Regions from separate parts of the Enterobacter sp. 6722112 genome, predicted to be linked through region 1. Evidence: predicted binding sites of a transcription regulator. Region 1 holds the regulator's gene; each other region holds the start of a gene.
The links. The regulator LexA, encoded in region 1, represses DNA repair genes until DNA is damaged. The targets are predictions, from matches to a motif close to TNCTGTATGTACATACAGNA.
Positions count from the first base shown of each region.

Region 2: rmuC (DNA recombination protein RmuC) is a predicted target of LexA. The motif match lies at 2,717-2,736, and genes of this name have one in related genera.
Region 3: umuD (translesion error-prone DNA polymerase V autoproteolytic subunit) is a predicted target of LexA. The motif match lies at 2,519-2,538, and genes of this name have one in related genera.

Region 1 is NZ_JBZWGR010000007.1:42,604-47,574, forward strand. It holds gene plsB (glycerol-3-phosphate 1-O-acyltransferase PlsB) at 1-1,047, opposite strand, end outside; gene AC4OVU_RS01600 (diacylglycerol kinase) at 1,202-1,570, shown strand; gene lexA (transcriptional repressor LexA) at 1,679-2,287, shown strand; gene dinF (MATE family efflux transporter DinF) at 2,351-3,688, shown strand; gene AC4OVU_RS01615 (CsbD family protein) at 3,808-4,017, shown strand; gene zur (zinc uptake transcriptional repressor Zur) at 4,065-4,577, opposite strand; gene AC4OVU_RS01625 (cupin domain-containing protein) at 4,695-4,971, shown strand, end outside.
Region 2 is NZ_JBZWGR010000007.1:4,610,576-4,615,546, forward strand. It holds gene metE (5-methyltetrahydropteroyltriglutamate--homocysteine S-methyltransferase) at 1-765, shown strand, start outside; gene AC4OVU_RS23560 (dienelactone hydrolase family protein) at 813-1,619, opposite strand; gene udp (uridine phosphorylase) at 1,879-2,640, shown strand; gene rmuC (DNA recombination protein RmuC) at 2,779-4,236, shown strand; gene ubiE (bifunctional demethylmenaquinone methyltransferase/2-methoxy-6-polyprenyl-1,4-benzoquinol methylase UbiE) at 4,303-4,971, shown strand, end outside.
Region 3 is NZ_JBZWGR010000005.1:4,421-9,391, reverse strand. It holds gene AC4OVU_RS01000 (RepB family plasmid replication initiator protein) at 1-392, opposite strand, end outside; gene AC4OVU_RS00995 (Y-family DNA polymerase) at 793-2,064, opposite strand; gene umuD (translesion error-prone DNA polymerase V autoproteolytic subunit) at 2,064-2,495, opposite strand; partial or broken gene AC4OVU_RS00985 (group II intron reverse transcriptase/maturase) at 2,901-3,425, shown strand; partial or broken gene AC4OVU_RS00980 (Tn3-like element Tn5403 family transposase) at 3,461-4,971, opposite strand, start outside.

The DNA.
Region 1 (4,971 bases):
CGCACCCAGACGGCGGAAAATCGGGCCTGCTGGCCAGAAGTTCAGGTTGATACCGGCAGCAATATGCGGCGGCACCAGACCCTGGTGATAGAGCACGTAAGAGAGCAACAGGTAGTCCATGTGGCTGCGGTGGCAGGGCACATAGACAATCTCGTGGCCGTCGTGCGCTAACTGACGTACGCGCTCGGCGTTGTGGACGTTAATCCCCTGATAGAGGCGGTTCCACGTGAAGCCAAGGATACGGTCAGAGAGGCGAATCATCTCGTAGGAGAAATTCGCGGCGATCTCTTCCATCAGCGCTATCGCGTTCTGCTGCGCTTTCTCGTGCGAAATTTTCTTGCTGCGCGCTTCGTCTTCTACGGCACGGGCAATCGCTTTGGAAGCCAGCAGCTTGTTGAACAGATCCTGACGTGCCGGGAGACGTGGTCCAACGGCCGCCAGACGCTGACGTGCAAAGTGCATACGCGCAACGCGCGCCAGCTTTTGCGCAATGATTTTGTCAGTGCCGTGTTCATCCGCCATGCGGCGCAGTGAAACGGAAGGTGAGAAGCGGACAAAGCTGTCGCGTCCCAGCCAGGAGACGGCGAAGAACTTCTGAATGCCGTTGAGCATACGCAGCGGCGGGTTCTCTTCCCCTTTTTCGCGCCCCGGACGACGGCCAAACATCACCGACACCGGCACCATCTGCACATCCAGATCGGGGTTGCTGCGGTGCAGATCGAGGTAATCATGGAACAGCTTAATGGACTCTTCTTTCGGCGTGTAATAGGTGAACACGCGCGGCCCGCCATGGATGAACACGTAGCGCGGCAGCAGCGTACCGTCGACTTCCAGCGGTTCAAGCGGGTCAGGTAAATCGTGCGCCAGACATTGAGCGCGAAGCGTCAGCAGGTCTGCCTTCGAGTTATAAGGCAAAACGTACATAATAGGGCGCGACGTATCGAGCCCTAATTCCAGCGCAGGTTCTGCTGGGATAGACTTACTTTTTACCAGGACGCTTAATGGTAAATTAAGTAATTTGTAGTAAATTCGTGGCCAGCCGGACATAAACGATGTAAAGCCTCTGGTTAATAATGCAATTGCGGCGCAAGGATAACAGAAAGCGCGCAAAATTTCTGTTGTTACCCGTCATACTTCAGGTTGCAGCAAAACGCGCTGCGGCTTTAGTTACAGACGCTATTTATCATAAAAGGTTCTTTTAATGGCCAATAATACCACTGGGTTAACTCGAATCATTAAAGCTGCCGGTTATTCATGGAAAGGTTTCCGCGCGGCATGGGTTAATGAAGCCGCTTTCCGCCAGGAAGCGGTTGCCGCAATCGTTGCCGTTGTCATCGCCTGCTTCCTTGATGTTGATGCTATCACCCGCGTACTGCTCATCGGATCTGTCCTTCTGGTGATGATAGTGGAAATTCTGAATAGCGCTATTGAGGCCGTTGTTGACCGAATCGGGTCGGAATTCCATGAACTGTCTGGCCGGGCGAAAGACATGGGTTCCGCTGCCGTACTGCTGGCGATTATCACTGCGGCGATCACCTGGGTCACGCTGCTTTGGTCGCATTTCCGATGAGCCTCGAGGAATAATTAAGTCCCTGGTTTTTTGTGCAGTTTTTGGTTCCAAAATCGCCTTTGACTGTATATACTCACAGCATAACTGTATATACACCCAGGGGGCGGTATGAAAGCGTTAACGACCAGGCAGCAAGAGGTGTTTGATCTCATTCGGGATCATATCGGCCAGACGGGTATGCCACCCACGCGTGCAGAAATTGCGCAGCGTCTGGGCTTCCGTTCTCCTAATGCTGCCGAAGAGCACCTTAAAGCGCTGGCGCGTAAGGGCGTGATTGAGATTGTTTCCGGCGCCTCACGCGGCATTCGTCTGCTTGTGGAAGAAGAGAGCGGTATTCCACTGGTGGGCCGCGTTGCCGCAGGTGAACCTCTGCTGGCGCAGCAGCACATCGAAGGGCACTATCAGGTTGACCCAGGCATGTTCAAGCCGAGCGCCGATTTCCTGCTGCGCGTTAGCGGAATGTCCATGAAAGATATCGGTATTCTGGATGGCGATCTGCTGGCGGTACACAAAACGCAGGATGTGCGTAACGGGCAAGTCGTGGTGGCGCGCATTGATGATGAAGTGACGGTTAAGCGCCTGAAAAAACAAGGCAATACCGTGCAGCTTCTGCCTGAAAACAATGAATTCTCCCCGATTGTGGTGGATCTCCGCGAGCAGAGCTTCTCTATTGAAGGGCTGGCGGTCGGCGTTATCCGCAACGGTGAATGGCTGTAATCTCTTCCTGACAGGCTGTAGTTCCTCTACAGCCTGGCCTGTTTTCTGATTCCGGTAATTTCCATGGCATTGCTAACTTCTGCCGATAAGGCGTTGTGGCGTCTTGCGCTACCGATGATTTTTTCCAATATTACCGTTCCTCTGCTGGGGCTGGTGGATACGGCGGTTATCGGGCATCTCGATTCGCCGATTTATCTTGGCGGCGTCGCGATCGGCGCAACGGCGACCAGCTTCCTCTTTATGCTGCTGCTTTTTCTGCGCATGAGTACGACAGGCCTGACGGCCCAGGCGTATGGTGCAAAAGATCCCCTGCGTCTGGCGCGTGCGCTGGTTCAGCCGCTCATTCTGGCATTCGGTGCCGGCGCGTTAATCGTTCTGTTGCGTACGCCGCTGATTGATCTTGCGCTCCATATTGTAGGCGGCAGCGATGCCGTACTGGAACAGGCCCGGCGGTTCCTCGAAATTCGCTGGCTCAGCGCGCCCGCTTCACTGGCAAACCTGGTCCTGCTGGGCTGGCTGCTGGGCGTGCAGTACGCCCGCGCGCCGGTGATCCTGCTGGTGGTGGGCAACCTGCTTAACATTGTGCTCGATCTCTGGCTGGTGATGGGGCTGCACATGAACGTCCGGGGCGCGGCGCTGGCCACGGCGATTGCCGAGTACGGTACGCTGCTGATCGGTTTGGGGATGGTCTGGCGCGTGCTGGCGATGCGCGGTATCACCCTGGATCTGCTGAAATCGGCCTGGCGCGGCAACATTCGAAAGCTGCTGGCGCTTAATCGCGACATCATGCTCCGTTCGCTTCTGCTGCAACTCTGCTTTGGTGCATTAACCGTTTTTGGTGCGCGTCTTGGGCCTGAGATCGTTGCCGTCAACGCAGTGCTCATGACATTACTGACCTTTACCGCTTACGCGCTGGATGGTTTTGCTTACGCCGTGGAGGCGCATTCAGGGCAGGCCTATGGCGCGCGTGAAAGCGGCCAGTTACGTGAAGTCTGGCGTGCTGCCTGTCGTCAGGCGGGCCTGGTAGCGCTGGTCTTTGCTCTGGTGTACGCCTGTTTTGGTGGGCATATTGTCGCGCTACTCACCTCGTTGCCCGCGCTACGTGAGCTGGCCGATCGCTACATCCTCTGGCAGGTAGTATTACCGGTGGTGGGCGTGTGGTGCTATTTGCTGGACGGCATGTTTATTGGTGCGACGCGAGGGGCGGAGATGCGCAACAGCATGGCCGTCGCGGCGGCGGGGTTCGGCCTGACGCTGCTAACCCTGCCGTATCTCGGCAATCATGGTCTGTGGCTGGCGCTGGCGGTGTTTCTCTCACTGCGTGGCCTTTCGCTGGCCGTTATCTGGCATCGTCACTGGCGAAACAATACCTGGTTTCCAGCCCCGCACGATATATCGTAACGGTTAAAGATTCCGAATATAAAAACAACTGCCGAATCCTTAACTACAATAATAATCACGTCCAGCAGAAAAGAACGAAGCGGACGATACTCATAGACGCTTAACACGAGGACACGATTATGAATAAAGACGAAATCGGCGGCAACTGGAAGCAATTCAAAGGTAAAGCGAAAGAACAGTGGGGTAAGCTGACAGATGACGATATGACCGTCATTGAAGGTAAGCGCGATCAGCTGGTAGGTAAAATCCAGGAGCGCTACGGTTACGAAAAAGATCAGGCGGAAAACGAAGTCAAAGACTGGGAAACCCGTAACGACTACCGCTGGTAACCGGCACTATCCCCAAGGGCGGCCCTGAGCCGCCTTTTTCTTTGGCTTTAACGCGGCTTTTTCTTCACCAGGATAGAGTGATCGTGCTGACAGGCATCCTGATGGCGGCATGACTCCACCTCCACGCAGGCAGAACATAAGCCGTGGGCTTCAATCACGTTATGGCGCAGCGCAAAGCCCATTCTGGCTGCCAGCGTATGCATAATATCTTCCACACCTTCCGCACACTCTTCCTTCACCACACCACAGCGATCGCAGATAAACATGGCGGACGTGTGAGTTGGCTGGTCAAAAAGATGGCACAGCACATAGCTGTTTGTTGATTCCACTTTATGCACAAACCCTTGCTCCAGCAGGAAATCCAGCGCCCGATAAACGGTCGGCGGTTTTGCCTGCGGCTCGCTTTCACGCAGCAGATCGAGCAGATCGTAGGCGCTGATGGCACCCTGTTGCAGGCTCATCAGACGCAGTACCTCAAGGCGCTGCGGGGTCAGGCGCACATTGCGTTGCGCGCACAGCTTTTCAGCTTGCGCTAACAGCTCTTTTGTGGACTTGTCCATCGGGCACCTCGGATATGGTAAGGGGTGAAAACATTCACTTTATCATGTTCTGCTAAAAACACCGAGATCCGCCAGGCTGTGCTATACCTGACGCATCGCAAATCAGGAGATCGCAAAATGAAAAGACCTGACTGTATTCGGCACTGGCGGGACGTGGAAGGCGCTGATGACGCAACGTATCCTGACAGCAACGAACGTTTTTCTGTTGGCGCGCCGCTGGCCCGCAGGCTGGGTCTCGGCCGCATTGGTATTCACCATGAACGGCTGCCACCCGGACGCCGTACGTCTTATCCGCATGCGGAAAGCGACGAAGAGGAGTTTGTTTACGTTCTGGAGGGTTACCCTGAGGCCTGGATCAATGGCTATTTATGGAAGCTCGAACCCGGAGACAGCG
Region 2 (4,971 bases), 4.6 Mb from region 1:
GGCTTTGTCTTTACCCAGAACGGCTGGGTGCAAAGCTACGGCTCCCGCTGCGTGAAGCCGCCGGTGGTGATCGGTGACGTCAGCCGCCCGGAAGCGATCACCGTGGAGTGGGCGAAGTATGCCCAGTCTCTGACCGACAAACCGGTAAAAGGCATGCTGACGGGGCCGGTGACCATTCTCTGCTGGTCGTTCCCGCGTGAAGATGTATCCCGGGAAACCATCGCCAAACAGATCGCCCTGGCGCTGCGTGATGAAGTGGCGGATCTGGAAGCGGCGGGGATTGGCATCATTCAGATCGACGAACCGGCGCTGCGTGAAGGCTTGCCGCTGCGTCGCAGCGACTGGGATGCTTATCTGACGTGGGGCGTGGAGGCGTTCCGCCTCAACGCGGCCGTCGCGAAGGACGACACGCAGATCCACACCCACATGTGTTACTGCGAATTTAACGACATCATGGACTCCATTGCCGCGCTCGACGCCGATGTGATCACCATCGAGACCTCGCGTTCAGACATGGAGCTGCTGGAGTCGTTCGAAGAGTTCGACTACCCGAACGAAATCGGGCCGGGCGTGTATGACATTCACTCCCCTAACGTGCCGAGCGTGGAGTGGATTGAATCGCTGCTGCAAAAAGCCGCCCAGCGCATTCCGGCGGAACGCCTGTGGGTAAACCCGGACTGCGGCCTGAAAACTCGCGGCTGGCCTGAAACCCGCGCGGCGCTGGCGAACATGGTGCAGGCGGCGCAGAATTTGCGTCAGGCGTAGTGGGGCTGGATTGCCCGGTTGGCGCAGCCGCCACCGGGCTTTTTGTATTACGCTTTCTTCCCGCCGTACTGGCTGAACCACGCCAGCATTCTCTGCCAGCCATCTTTCGCCGATTCTGCGTGATAGCTCGGACGATAATCGGCATTAAACGCGTGTCCCGCATCCGGGTACACCACGATTTCGGCCTTCGCGTTTGCCGCCCGCAGCGCGTGGCGCATGGTCTCGACGGTATCAAGCGGAATGCCGGTATCCTGGCCGCCATACAGCCCTAGCACCGGGGCATTTAAATCGGTGGCGATATCAACTGGATGTTTCGGCGAGTTCAGGGTCTTTTCACCCACCAGTTTACCGTACCAGGCCACAGCGGCTTTCAGCTGCGGATTGTGCGCGGCATACAGCCAGCTAATGCGTCCGCCCCAGCAGAAGCCGGTCACCATCAGACGGTGCGGGTCGCCACCGTTGCGCGCCGCCCAGCTGGCAACGTGGTCGAGATCGGCCAGCACCTGCGCGTCCGGCACTTTGCTGACCAGGTTGCTGAACAGCGTCGGGATGTCGCTGTAATCATTCGGATCGCCCTGACGGAAATAGAGTTCCGGCGCAACGGCCAGGTAACCTTCCAGCGCCAGACGGCGGCAGAGGTCGCGAATATGTTCATGAACGCCAAATATTTCCTGCACCACGATCACGATGGGCAGCGGGCCATCGGCGGATTTTGGCCGCGCGTGGTACGCTGGCATGTTCTCTCCCTGGGAGGGAATGGAGGTCTCGCCTGCGGTAATGGCCTCTTCAGGGGTTGAGACGATGGTTGAAGCATGCGGGGCCGCAGCAGGTGCAAAACCGGTTTTTTCAGTCATGGCATTCTCCGTACCAATGAATGGATTAGCGCAAAGATAAATATAGACACCAGGTTAACAATCCACAGTGCCTTATAGCGTCTATCTTTTGTGCAGCACCCGGCGATATAACTTGTTAATGTGATGTGAATCACTATTTTATGGAAATTAACTGCAATCATTTTCATTCATGGTGAGGTGTGTCACGAAATAATGCACATTGCTTCTGTAAAGTACCGTTTTACTTCTTCTGACAAACCGACCCACAGAGGAGTCACCTATGTCTAAGTCTGATGTTTTTCATCTCGGCCTCACTAAAAACGATTTACAAGGGGCTACGCTTGCTATCGTCCCTGGCGATCCTGAGCGTGTGGAAAAGATCGCCGCGCTGATGGATAAGCCGGTTAAGCTGGCAGCGCATCGCGAATTCACCACCTGGCGCGCAGAGCTGGACGGTAAAGCGGTGATCGTGTGCTCTACCGGTATTGGTGGCCCGTCTACCTCTATCGCCGTTGAAGAGCTGGCGCAGCTGGGCATTCGTACTTTCCTGCGCATCGGCACCACAGGCGCCATTCAGCCGCACATCAACGTGGGCGACGTGCTGGTTACCACCGCATCCGTGCGTCTGGACGGGGCAAGCCTGCACTTTGCACCGATGGAATTCCCGGCAGTGGCCGATTTCGAATGCACCACCGCGCTGGTTGAAGCCGCGAAGTCCGTGGGCGCAACCACCCACGTGGGCGTAACTGCCTCTTCCGATACCTTCTACCCGGGCCAGGAGCGTTACGACACCTTCTCTGGTCGCGTGGTGAGCCGTTTCAAAGGCTCCATGGAAGAGTGGCAGTCGATGGGCGTCATGAACTACGAAATGGAATCTGCGACGCTGCTGACCATGTGCGCAAGCCAGGGTCTGCGTGCCGGTATGGTGGCGGGCGTTATCGTCAACCGTACTCAGCAGGAGATCCCGAACGCTGAAACCATGAAGCAGACTGAAAGCCATGCGGTGAAAATCGTGGTTGAAGCGGCGCGCCGCCTGATCTAATTCTCTCTTCAGTGCTGAAAGGTCGACATGCTCGGCCTTTTCTTTTTGCGTAACGCCTCGCAGGAAAACCCTTTCAAACTGGACGTTCATACAGCACAATTCTATTTTGTGCGGTAATACGTTGATGCAGGGGGCATTGTGGATATCTCAATCCTGATTTATGCAGTGATTGCGCTGGTGAGCGTGGGAATTGGCTGGCTCATTTCCGGCTACCAGCATGCGCAGCAGAAAGCCGAACAGCTGGCAGAGCGCGAGGAGATCGTCGCTGAACTTAGCGCGACGAAACAACAGCTTGCGCTGAGTGACCACTGGCGCGACGAATGCGAACTGCTCAATAACGAACTGCGCAATCTGCGTGATATCAATACCTCGCTGGAGGCCGATCTCCGTGAAGTGACCACCCGTCTTGAGTCCACCCAACTGCACGCCGAAGACAAAATCCGTCAGATGATCAACAGCGAGCAGCGTCTTAGCGAGCAGTTTGAGAACCTCGCGAACCGCATTTTTGAGCACAGCAATCGCCGCGTGGATGAGCAGAACCGCCAGAGCCTGAACAGCCTGCTGACGCCGCTGCGTGAACAGCTGGATGGCTTTCGCCGTCAGGTACAGGACAGCTTTGGTCAGGAAGCCCGCGAACGCCACACGCTGGCGCATGAAATTCGTAATCTCCAGCAGCTGAATGCGCAGATGGCGCAGGAGGCGGTTAACCTGACGCGCGCACTGAAAGGTGATAACAAAGCGCAGGGAAACTGGGGCGAAGTGGTCATGACGCGCGTGCTGGAGGCCTCTGGCCTGCGCGAAGGATACGAATACGAAACGCAGGTCAGCATTGAGAACGATGCGCGCTCGCGGATGCAGCCGGATGTCATTGTTCGTCTGCCACAGGGCAAAGATGTGGTTATCGACGCCAAAATGACGCTGGTGGCCTATGAGCGCTACTTCAACGCTGAGGATGACTACACCCGCGAAACAGCGTTGCAGGAGCACATCGCCTCCGTGCGTAACCATATCCGTCTGTTGGGCAGAAAAGATTATCAGCAGTTGCCGGGGCTGCGATCGCTGGATTATGTGCTGATGTTCATTCCGGTCGAGCCTGCGTTCCTGCTGGCGCTCGACAGACAGCCCGAACTGATCACCGAAGCGCTGAAAAATAACATTATGCTGGTCAGCCCCACCACGCTACTGGTGGCGTTACGTACCATTGCCAACCTGTGGCGCTATGAGCACCAAAGCCGTAACGCGCAGCAGATTGCCGATCGCGCCAGCAAGCTGTACGACAAAATGCGGCTGTTTGTGGACGATATGTCCTCGGTGGGGCAAAGCCTGGATCGCGCGCAGGATAACTACCGCCAGGCGATGAAAAAACTCTCCTCCGGGCGTGGCAATTTGCTGGCGCAGGCGGAGGCGTTTCGCAGCCTGGGGGTGGAAGTTAAACGCGAGATTAATCCGGAACTGGTGGAGCAGGCTACCGCTCAGGACGAAGAGTTTCGTCTGCGTGAAGGCGACGGTAAGCAAAATAGCCGCAATGAAGACAACGATTTAGCGGCGAGTTTATCCCCCGAAGCGCAGCCGGCGCGTTTCTTTCACGGTGGTTGAAACGTAGGGCAAATGCGCCCAATCTGTTACACTTCACGAACATTTGACTGATTAGCAGGCTCTGAGATGGTTGACGATTCACAAGACACAACGCACTTTGGCTTTCAGACTGTCGCCAAAGCGCAGAAAGCTGACATGGTGGCCCACGTATTTCATTCCGTGGCGGCGAAGTACGATGTGATGAATGATTTGATGTCATTTGGCATTCATCGCTTGTGGAAGCGCTTCACTATTGATTGCAGCGGCGTGCGCCGTGGACAAACGGTGCTGGATTTAGCCGGAGGCACAGGGGATCTGACCGCTAAGTTCTCCCGTCTGGTTGGCGAAACCGGCCGCGTGGTGCTGGCGGATATCAACGACTCCATGCTGAAAATGGGACGCGAAAAGCTGCGTAATATCGGCGTGGTAGGCAACGTTGAATATGTTCAGGCCAACGCCGAAGCGCTGCCGTTCCCGGATAATACGTTCGACTGCATCACCATCTCTTTCGGTCTGCGTAACGTGACCGATAAAGATAAAGCGCTGCGCTCCATGTACCGCGTGCTTAAGCCGGGCGGTCGACTGCTGGTACTCGAGTTTTCTAAACCGATTATCGACCCGCTGAGCAAAGCTTACGATGCCTATTCCTTCCACGTTCTGCCGCGCATCGGCGAGCTGGTGGCAAACGATGCAGAAAGTTACCGTTATCTGGCCGAGTCCATCCGAATGCACCCGGATCAGGACACGCTGAAAGCG
Region 3 (4,971 bases), on a different contig from region 1:
TTATCTTTGTCCTTTGAGCTAAACCCGCATAATGTAGCAAACTCGCTGAATGGAAGTTCAATGGTGCTGCTGTTTAAGCCATATTTCGAAAACGCGAGAATGATGCCAACCCACACCTTGAAGTCAGTCTCCATCGAAAGTCGTGGGCCGGTAATACGGATGTCTGTATAACCTTCGGCTCTTGCCAACTCTAAGCTTTGAAGTTCGTTACTCGCATCAATACTGATATTTTCTGTATCCTTTCCTTTTCGTTTTAAGGAAGGTAGAAACAGACCTAAGCGCATCAAAGCTACAGGCTGGACAGTAGCGTTTCTGGAAGGCATGAGCTTCTTATTTTCATCGATTTCTACGAGAACCGATTCAAGTGATAGATCTACACTTTTCTTATACATAAGGACTTATCCACAGTTAAAGGATCATCCACAGACACAGCATGCGTAATCCCATTTATAAACACGCGCAATCCGTTTTATAAACACATAAATCCGCTTTGTAAACACAGAATACCGATTTACAAACACAAATATCCGACTTATAAACACATGAAATGGCTGTTAGCCTATGCATGGCGCGGTTTTCAACGTACCGGGATCTGTTTGGATCATTATATGGATCTTTGCTGGATCAGATACTTGGATCTACCCGGTGGATAACTGGATAAGTTGTCCATTTAACTTCGAGCGTAAGCAGAATTTGTCCGTACAGTTCCCTGGTGCTTCCTCGCTCACTCGCGGGCTTAGCCCTGTCGTTCGGCTGCGGCGAGCACTACTGGCTCTCTCTGAAATGCAAAATTTAGCCGATCCTCACTATGGGGATATCTTTCCAGCGGGTGGTGTACGCAGGGGAGAGCATATCGCGTTTCATTTGCCACGCAGGCGCAATCCCTCGTCCGGCAAACCAGACCTGTCCCAGTCCGGAATGATTAATGCCATCGAGAACCTTCATCAGCTCAGCACTGTGAGGGCGTGGAGGGCGTTCGTCGAACAGCTGCAGCTGCGAAACGCCGGAGCCGGTGAAGTCATTCAGCATCACACCGGCTTTGGCATACCGGTGCCCGTCCTTCCAGATACGCTCCAGAGCCGTTGTGGCGGCCGCAATGATGTCCCGGGTGTCCTGGGTGGGAGTAAGCAGTTTCTCCGTGGCCACGTTGCCGTAATAAGGCTCTTTAACGGCGAACGGAGACGTTTTGATGAAAACGGAAATATGCCGGCAATACTGGCGCTCCTTGCGCAGCTTTTCTGAGGCCCGCTCTGCGTACTGACAGACAGCCTGCCGCAGCGAATCGTATTCAGTGACCTTCTCACCAAAGCTGCGGCTGCAGACTATCTGCTGCTTTGTTGGCGGTGCTTCCTCAAGCGACATGCAGCTTTCCCCGTTCAGTTCGCGCACTGTTCGCTCGAGAACGACGGAGAAATTTTTCCGGATGAAGGCCGGGTTCGTCAGGGCCAGATCGAGCGCGGTCTTAATGCCCAGAACATTGAGCTTGCGTGCAATACGGTTTCCCACGCCCCAGATCTCTTCGACCGGCTGCAGTGAAAGCAGTTTCCGCGTTCGCTGTGGATTCCCCCGGGTGAGTGCGAGCACACCACGAAACTGTTTCCACTCCTTTGAGGCCCACTGGGCTGATTTTGCGAGGGTTTTCGTTGGTCCGGCACCCACGCCAATGGTCAGACGGGTACAGTCATACACGTGCTGTCGCAGCTGCCGGCCGAAGTCCTCCAGGTCCATGCAGTGCTCCACGCCGGTCAGATCGAGGAACATCTCGTCAATCGAATACTGTTCCACCCCCGGAGCCAGTTCCTCCAGGCAGCTCATCACGCGTGCCGACATGGATGCATAAAGTTCATAGTTGCTAGAGAACGCGTATATTTTTTCCGGGTATCTTTCGTTTTTCATCTGAAACCACGGCGTACCCATTTTGATCCAGGGCTTTGCCTCGGCACTTCTCGCGATTACGCAGCCATCGTTATTGCTGAGCACCACAACCGGCTTTCCTTTCAAATCCGGGCGGAAAACACGTTCGCAGCTGGCATAAAAGCTGTTCACATCGGCCAGGGCAAACATCAGTACATCTCCCTCGGGCGGTGGATGATGTGCGTGACGACGCCAAAGATATCCAGATCGTCCGGGTCGGGATAAATCGGCGACCAGGCGGCGTTCATGGGCTGCAGCGTCAGTCGTGGCGTCAGCAGCAGCCGTTTGACCGTAAACTCCCCCTGCACGCTGGCCACAACAATATCGCCATGCCGGGGCTTCTCGGCACAGTCCACAACCAGCAGATCGCCATTGTAAAGGCTGCCGTCGGCCATGCTGTCTCCGCTGGCGCGAAGGTAGTAAGTCGCGCTCGGATGCCGTATGCAGTAATCATGGAGATCCAGATCAGATTCGACATAGTCAGCTGCAGGGCTGGGAAAACCGCAGCTGGCCAGGTCTGCAAACAACGGATGGGCCTGTGGCGGGAGTTCTTTCCCGGTGCTGAAAAACTGTAGCTTCATCTTTCCTCCTGACACTCTAATTTTACTGGTTATATATACAGTGTGCGCCGGGAGACCGGTAAAGATCAAGGGGTGAAAGTCCCCGACCATTGAAGGACCAGCAATCCACAGGGTCCCCGAGTCATGCGTTGTATACCGTGAGGTATGGGGCGAAGCGTTGACAGGGGTGTTGACAGGCCAGCCATTGAGCCACGAAATGTATATTAAATTCCCGGGTGCCGACGTTGTACTGTTTACGGAAGGCAACATCATAGGGTGCGTTACTGCGAGTGCCATATGGACCCGGCGGGGTCTGAGACCCTGGCATGTCAATACGATCTTTACGCGGGAACCGGGAGATCTCCCCTCTGACCATCTGCCAGTGCCGGAGATGGCCCGCACCGGGAAGGCGAGGAGCCGAAGCCGGTGATGTACGGAGAGGAGAAGTCGGACTCGCTCATAGTAGCTGCGAATCTGGCGAACAATCCGCAAGGAGCGGAGTCAGTGGAGCGAAGGAGCGGGGCCAAGGGAAACGCGGAACAGCCACACATGCGCCGGACGCAGAGCCGGGAAAGTATGTCACAGAGGCTGTCACGCGTGCGGGAAGCTGCGAAGCAGCGGAAGAAAGAACGGTTTACCGCATTGTTCCACCTCCTGACAGCAGAGGCACTGGAGAACGCATTCCTCTCCCTGAGCAGGAAAGCGGCTGCCGGAGTTGATGGTGTCAGGTGGAAGGACTACGCCGAAAACCTGAAGGTCAACATAGCAGATCTGCACCGGAGGCTTCATCAGGGTAGTTACAGGGCTCAGCCCGGCAGGCGGCACTACATCCCGAAAGCGGATGGAAAACAGCGCCCGCTCGGCATCGCCTCACTGGAGGACAAAATCGTCCAGTATGCGCTGGTTAAGATCCTGAATGCAGTCTACGAAAATGACTTTATGGGGTTTTCATAGGGGTCGGTTCCGGCTGAGGGCGAAATGACACCCTAAGCTTTCGGTTCCTTGGGCCAAAGATATTCGCCAGTCAGTAGAATGTGCGCCCAGCCCAATGGGGATATGTGGGGAAGAAATTCAGGGGGAACATCCAACCCTTCGTTCCGCCGCTCCGTGACGGCATGACCAAGATGGACGGTATTCCAGTAAATGATCACCGCAGTCAATAAATTGAGCCCAGCGATTCGGTAGTGCTGCCCCTCTGTCGTGCGATCGCGAATTTCCCCCTGCCTCCCGATACGGAGCGCATTTTTGAGCGCATGGTGGGCCTCTCCCTTGTTAAGACCGATCTGAGCACGCCGCTGCATGTCCGTATCCAGGATCCACTCAATAATGAAAAGGGTCCGTTCAATACGACCAACTTCACGAAGCGCAACTGCAAGGTTGTTTTGTCGTGGGTAAGAAGCGAGCTTGCGCAGGAGTTGGCTGGGCCTGATTTTGCCAGCGGTCATCGTCGCGGCACAACGGAAAATATCAGGCCAGTTCGCAACGATAAGATCCTCCCGGGCTTTTCCACCTACCAACTTGCGTAACTCCCTGGGGGTCGTATCGGGATTAAATACGTACAACCGCTTCGATGGCAGATCCCTGATTCGCAGAACGAGATTGTAGCCGAGCAGGCTACTGGCTCCGAACAAATGGTCGGTGAATCCTGCTGTATCGGCATACTGTTCGCGAACATGGCGACCGACCTCGTTCATCAGTAGTCCATCGAGAATATACGGTGCCTCGCTCACGGTCGCCGGGATCGACTGACAAGCGAATGGCGCGAACTGGTCGCTTACGTGAGTATACGCTTTGAGGCCGGGAACAGAACCATATTTGGCATTGACCATGTTCATGGCTTCGCCATGCCGCGCTGTCGGGAAAAACTGACCATCGCTCGATGCTGACGTGCCCATCCCCCAGACGCGTGACATCGGCAGTTTACCCTGCGCGGCCACCACAATTGCCAATGCCTGGTTCATGGCTTCGCTTTCAACATGCCAGCGGGCAAGGCGTGAGAGCTGCCAGTAATCATGCGTGTTTGTAGCTTCCGCCATCTTACGCAGGCCCAGATTGAGCCCTTCAGCGAGCAGGACGTTGAGCAGACCGATCCGGTCGCGACATGGAGCCCCGGTTCTCAGATGGGTAAACGCATCTGTGAAACCAAGGGCTGCATCAACTTCAAGCAGCATGTCGGTAATCCGAACGGACGGCATTCGGCGATACAGATCCAGTATGAGTGCCTCGGCACCATCCGGCACGTCTGCTGTCAACCTGTCGATCCGCAACGTTCCATCTTCTATGCTACCGTGCGGAATAGTGCCGTTACGGGCAGCCCGGGCCAGCCGCTTAAGAGCGATCGTGAGTCGCGCCTTTCTGTCTGCCAGCCAATCCTGTGGGTTGGAAGGCACGGCCAGTTTTGCATTTTCCTGCGCCGCGATCATCGGCACCAGTACCTGCTTGAGGTCACCATAGCGGCGCGAATGAGCGAGCCAGACATCTCCGGAACGAAAAGCAT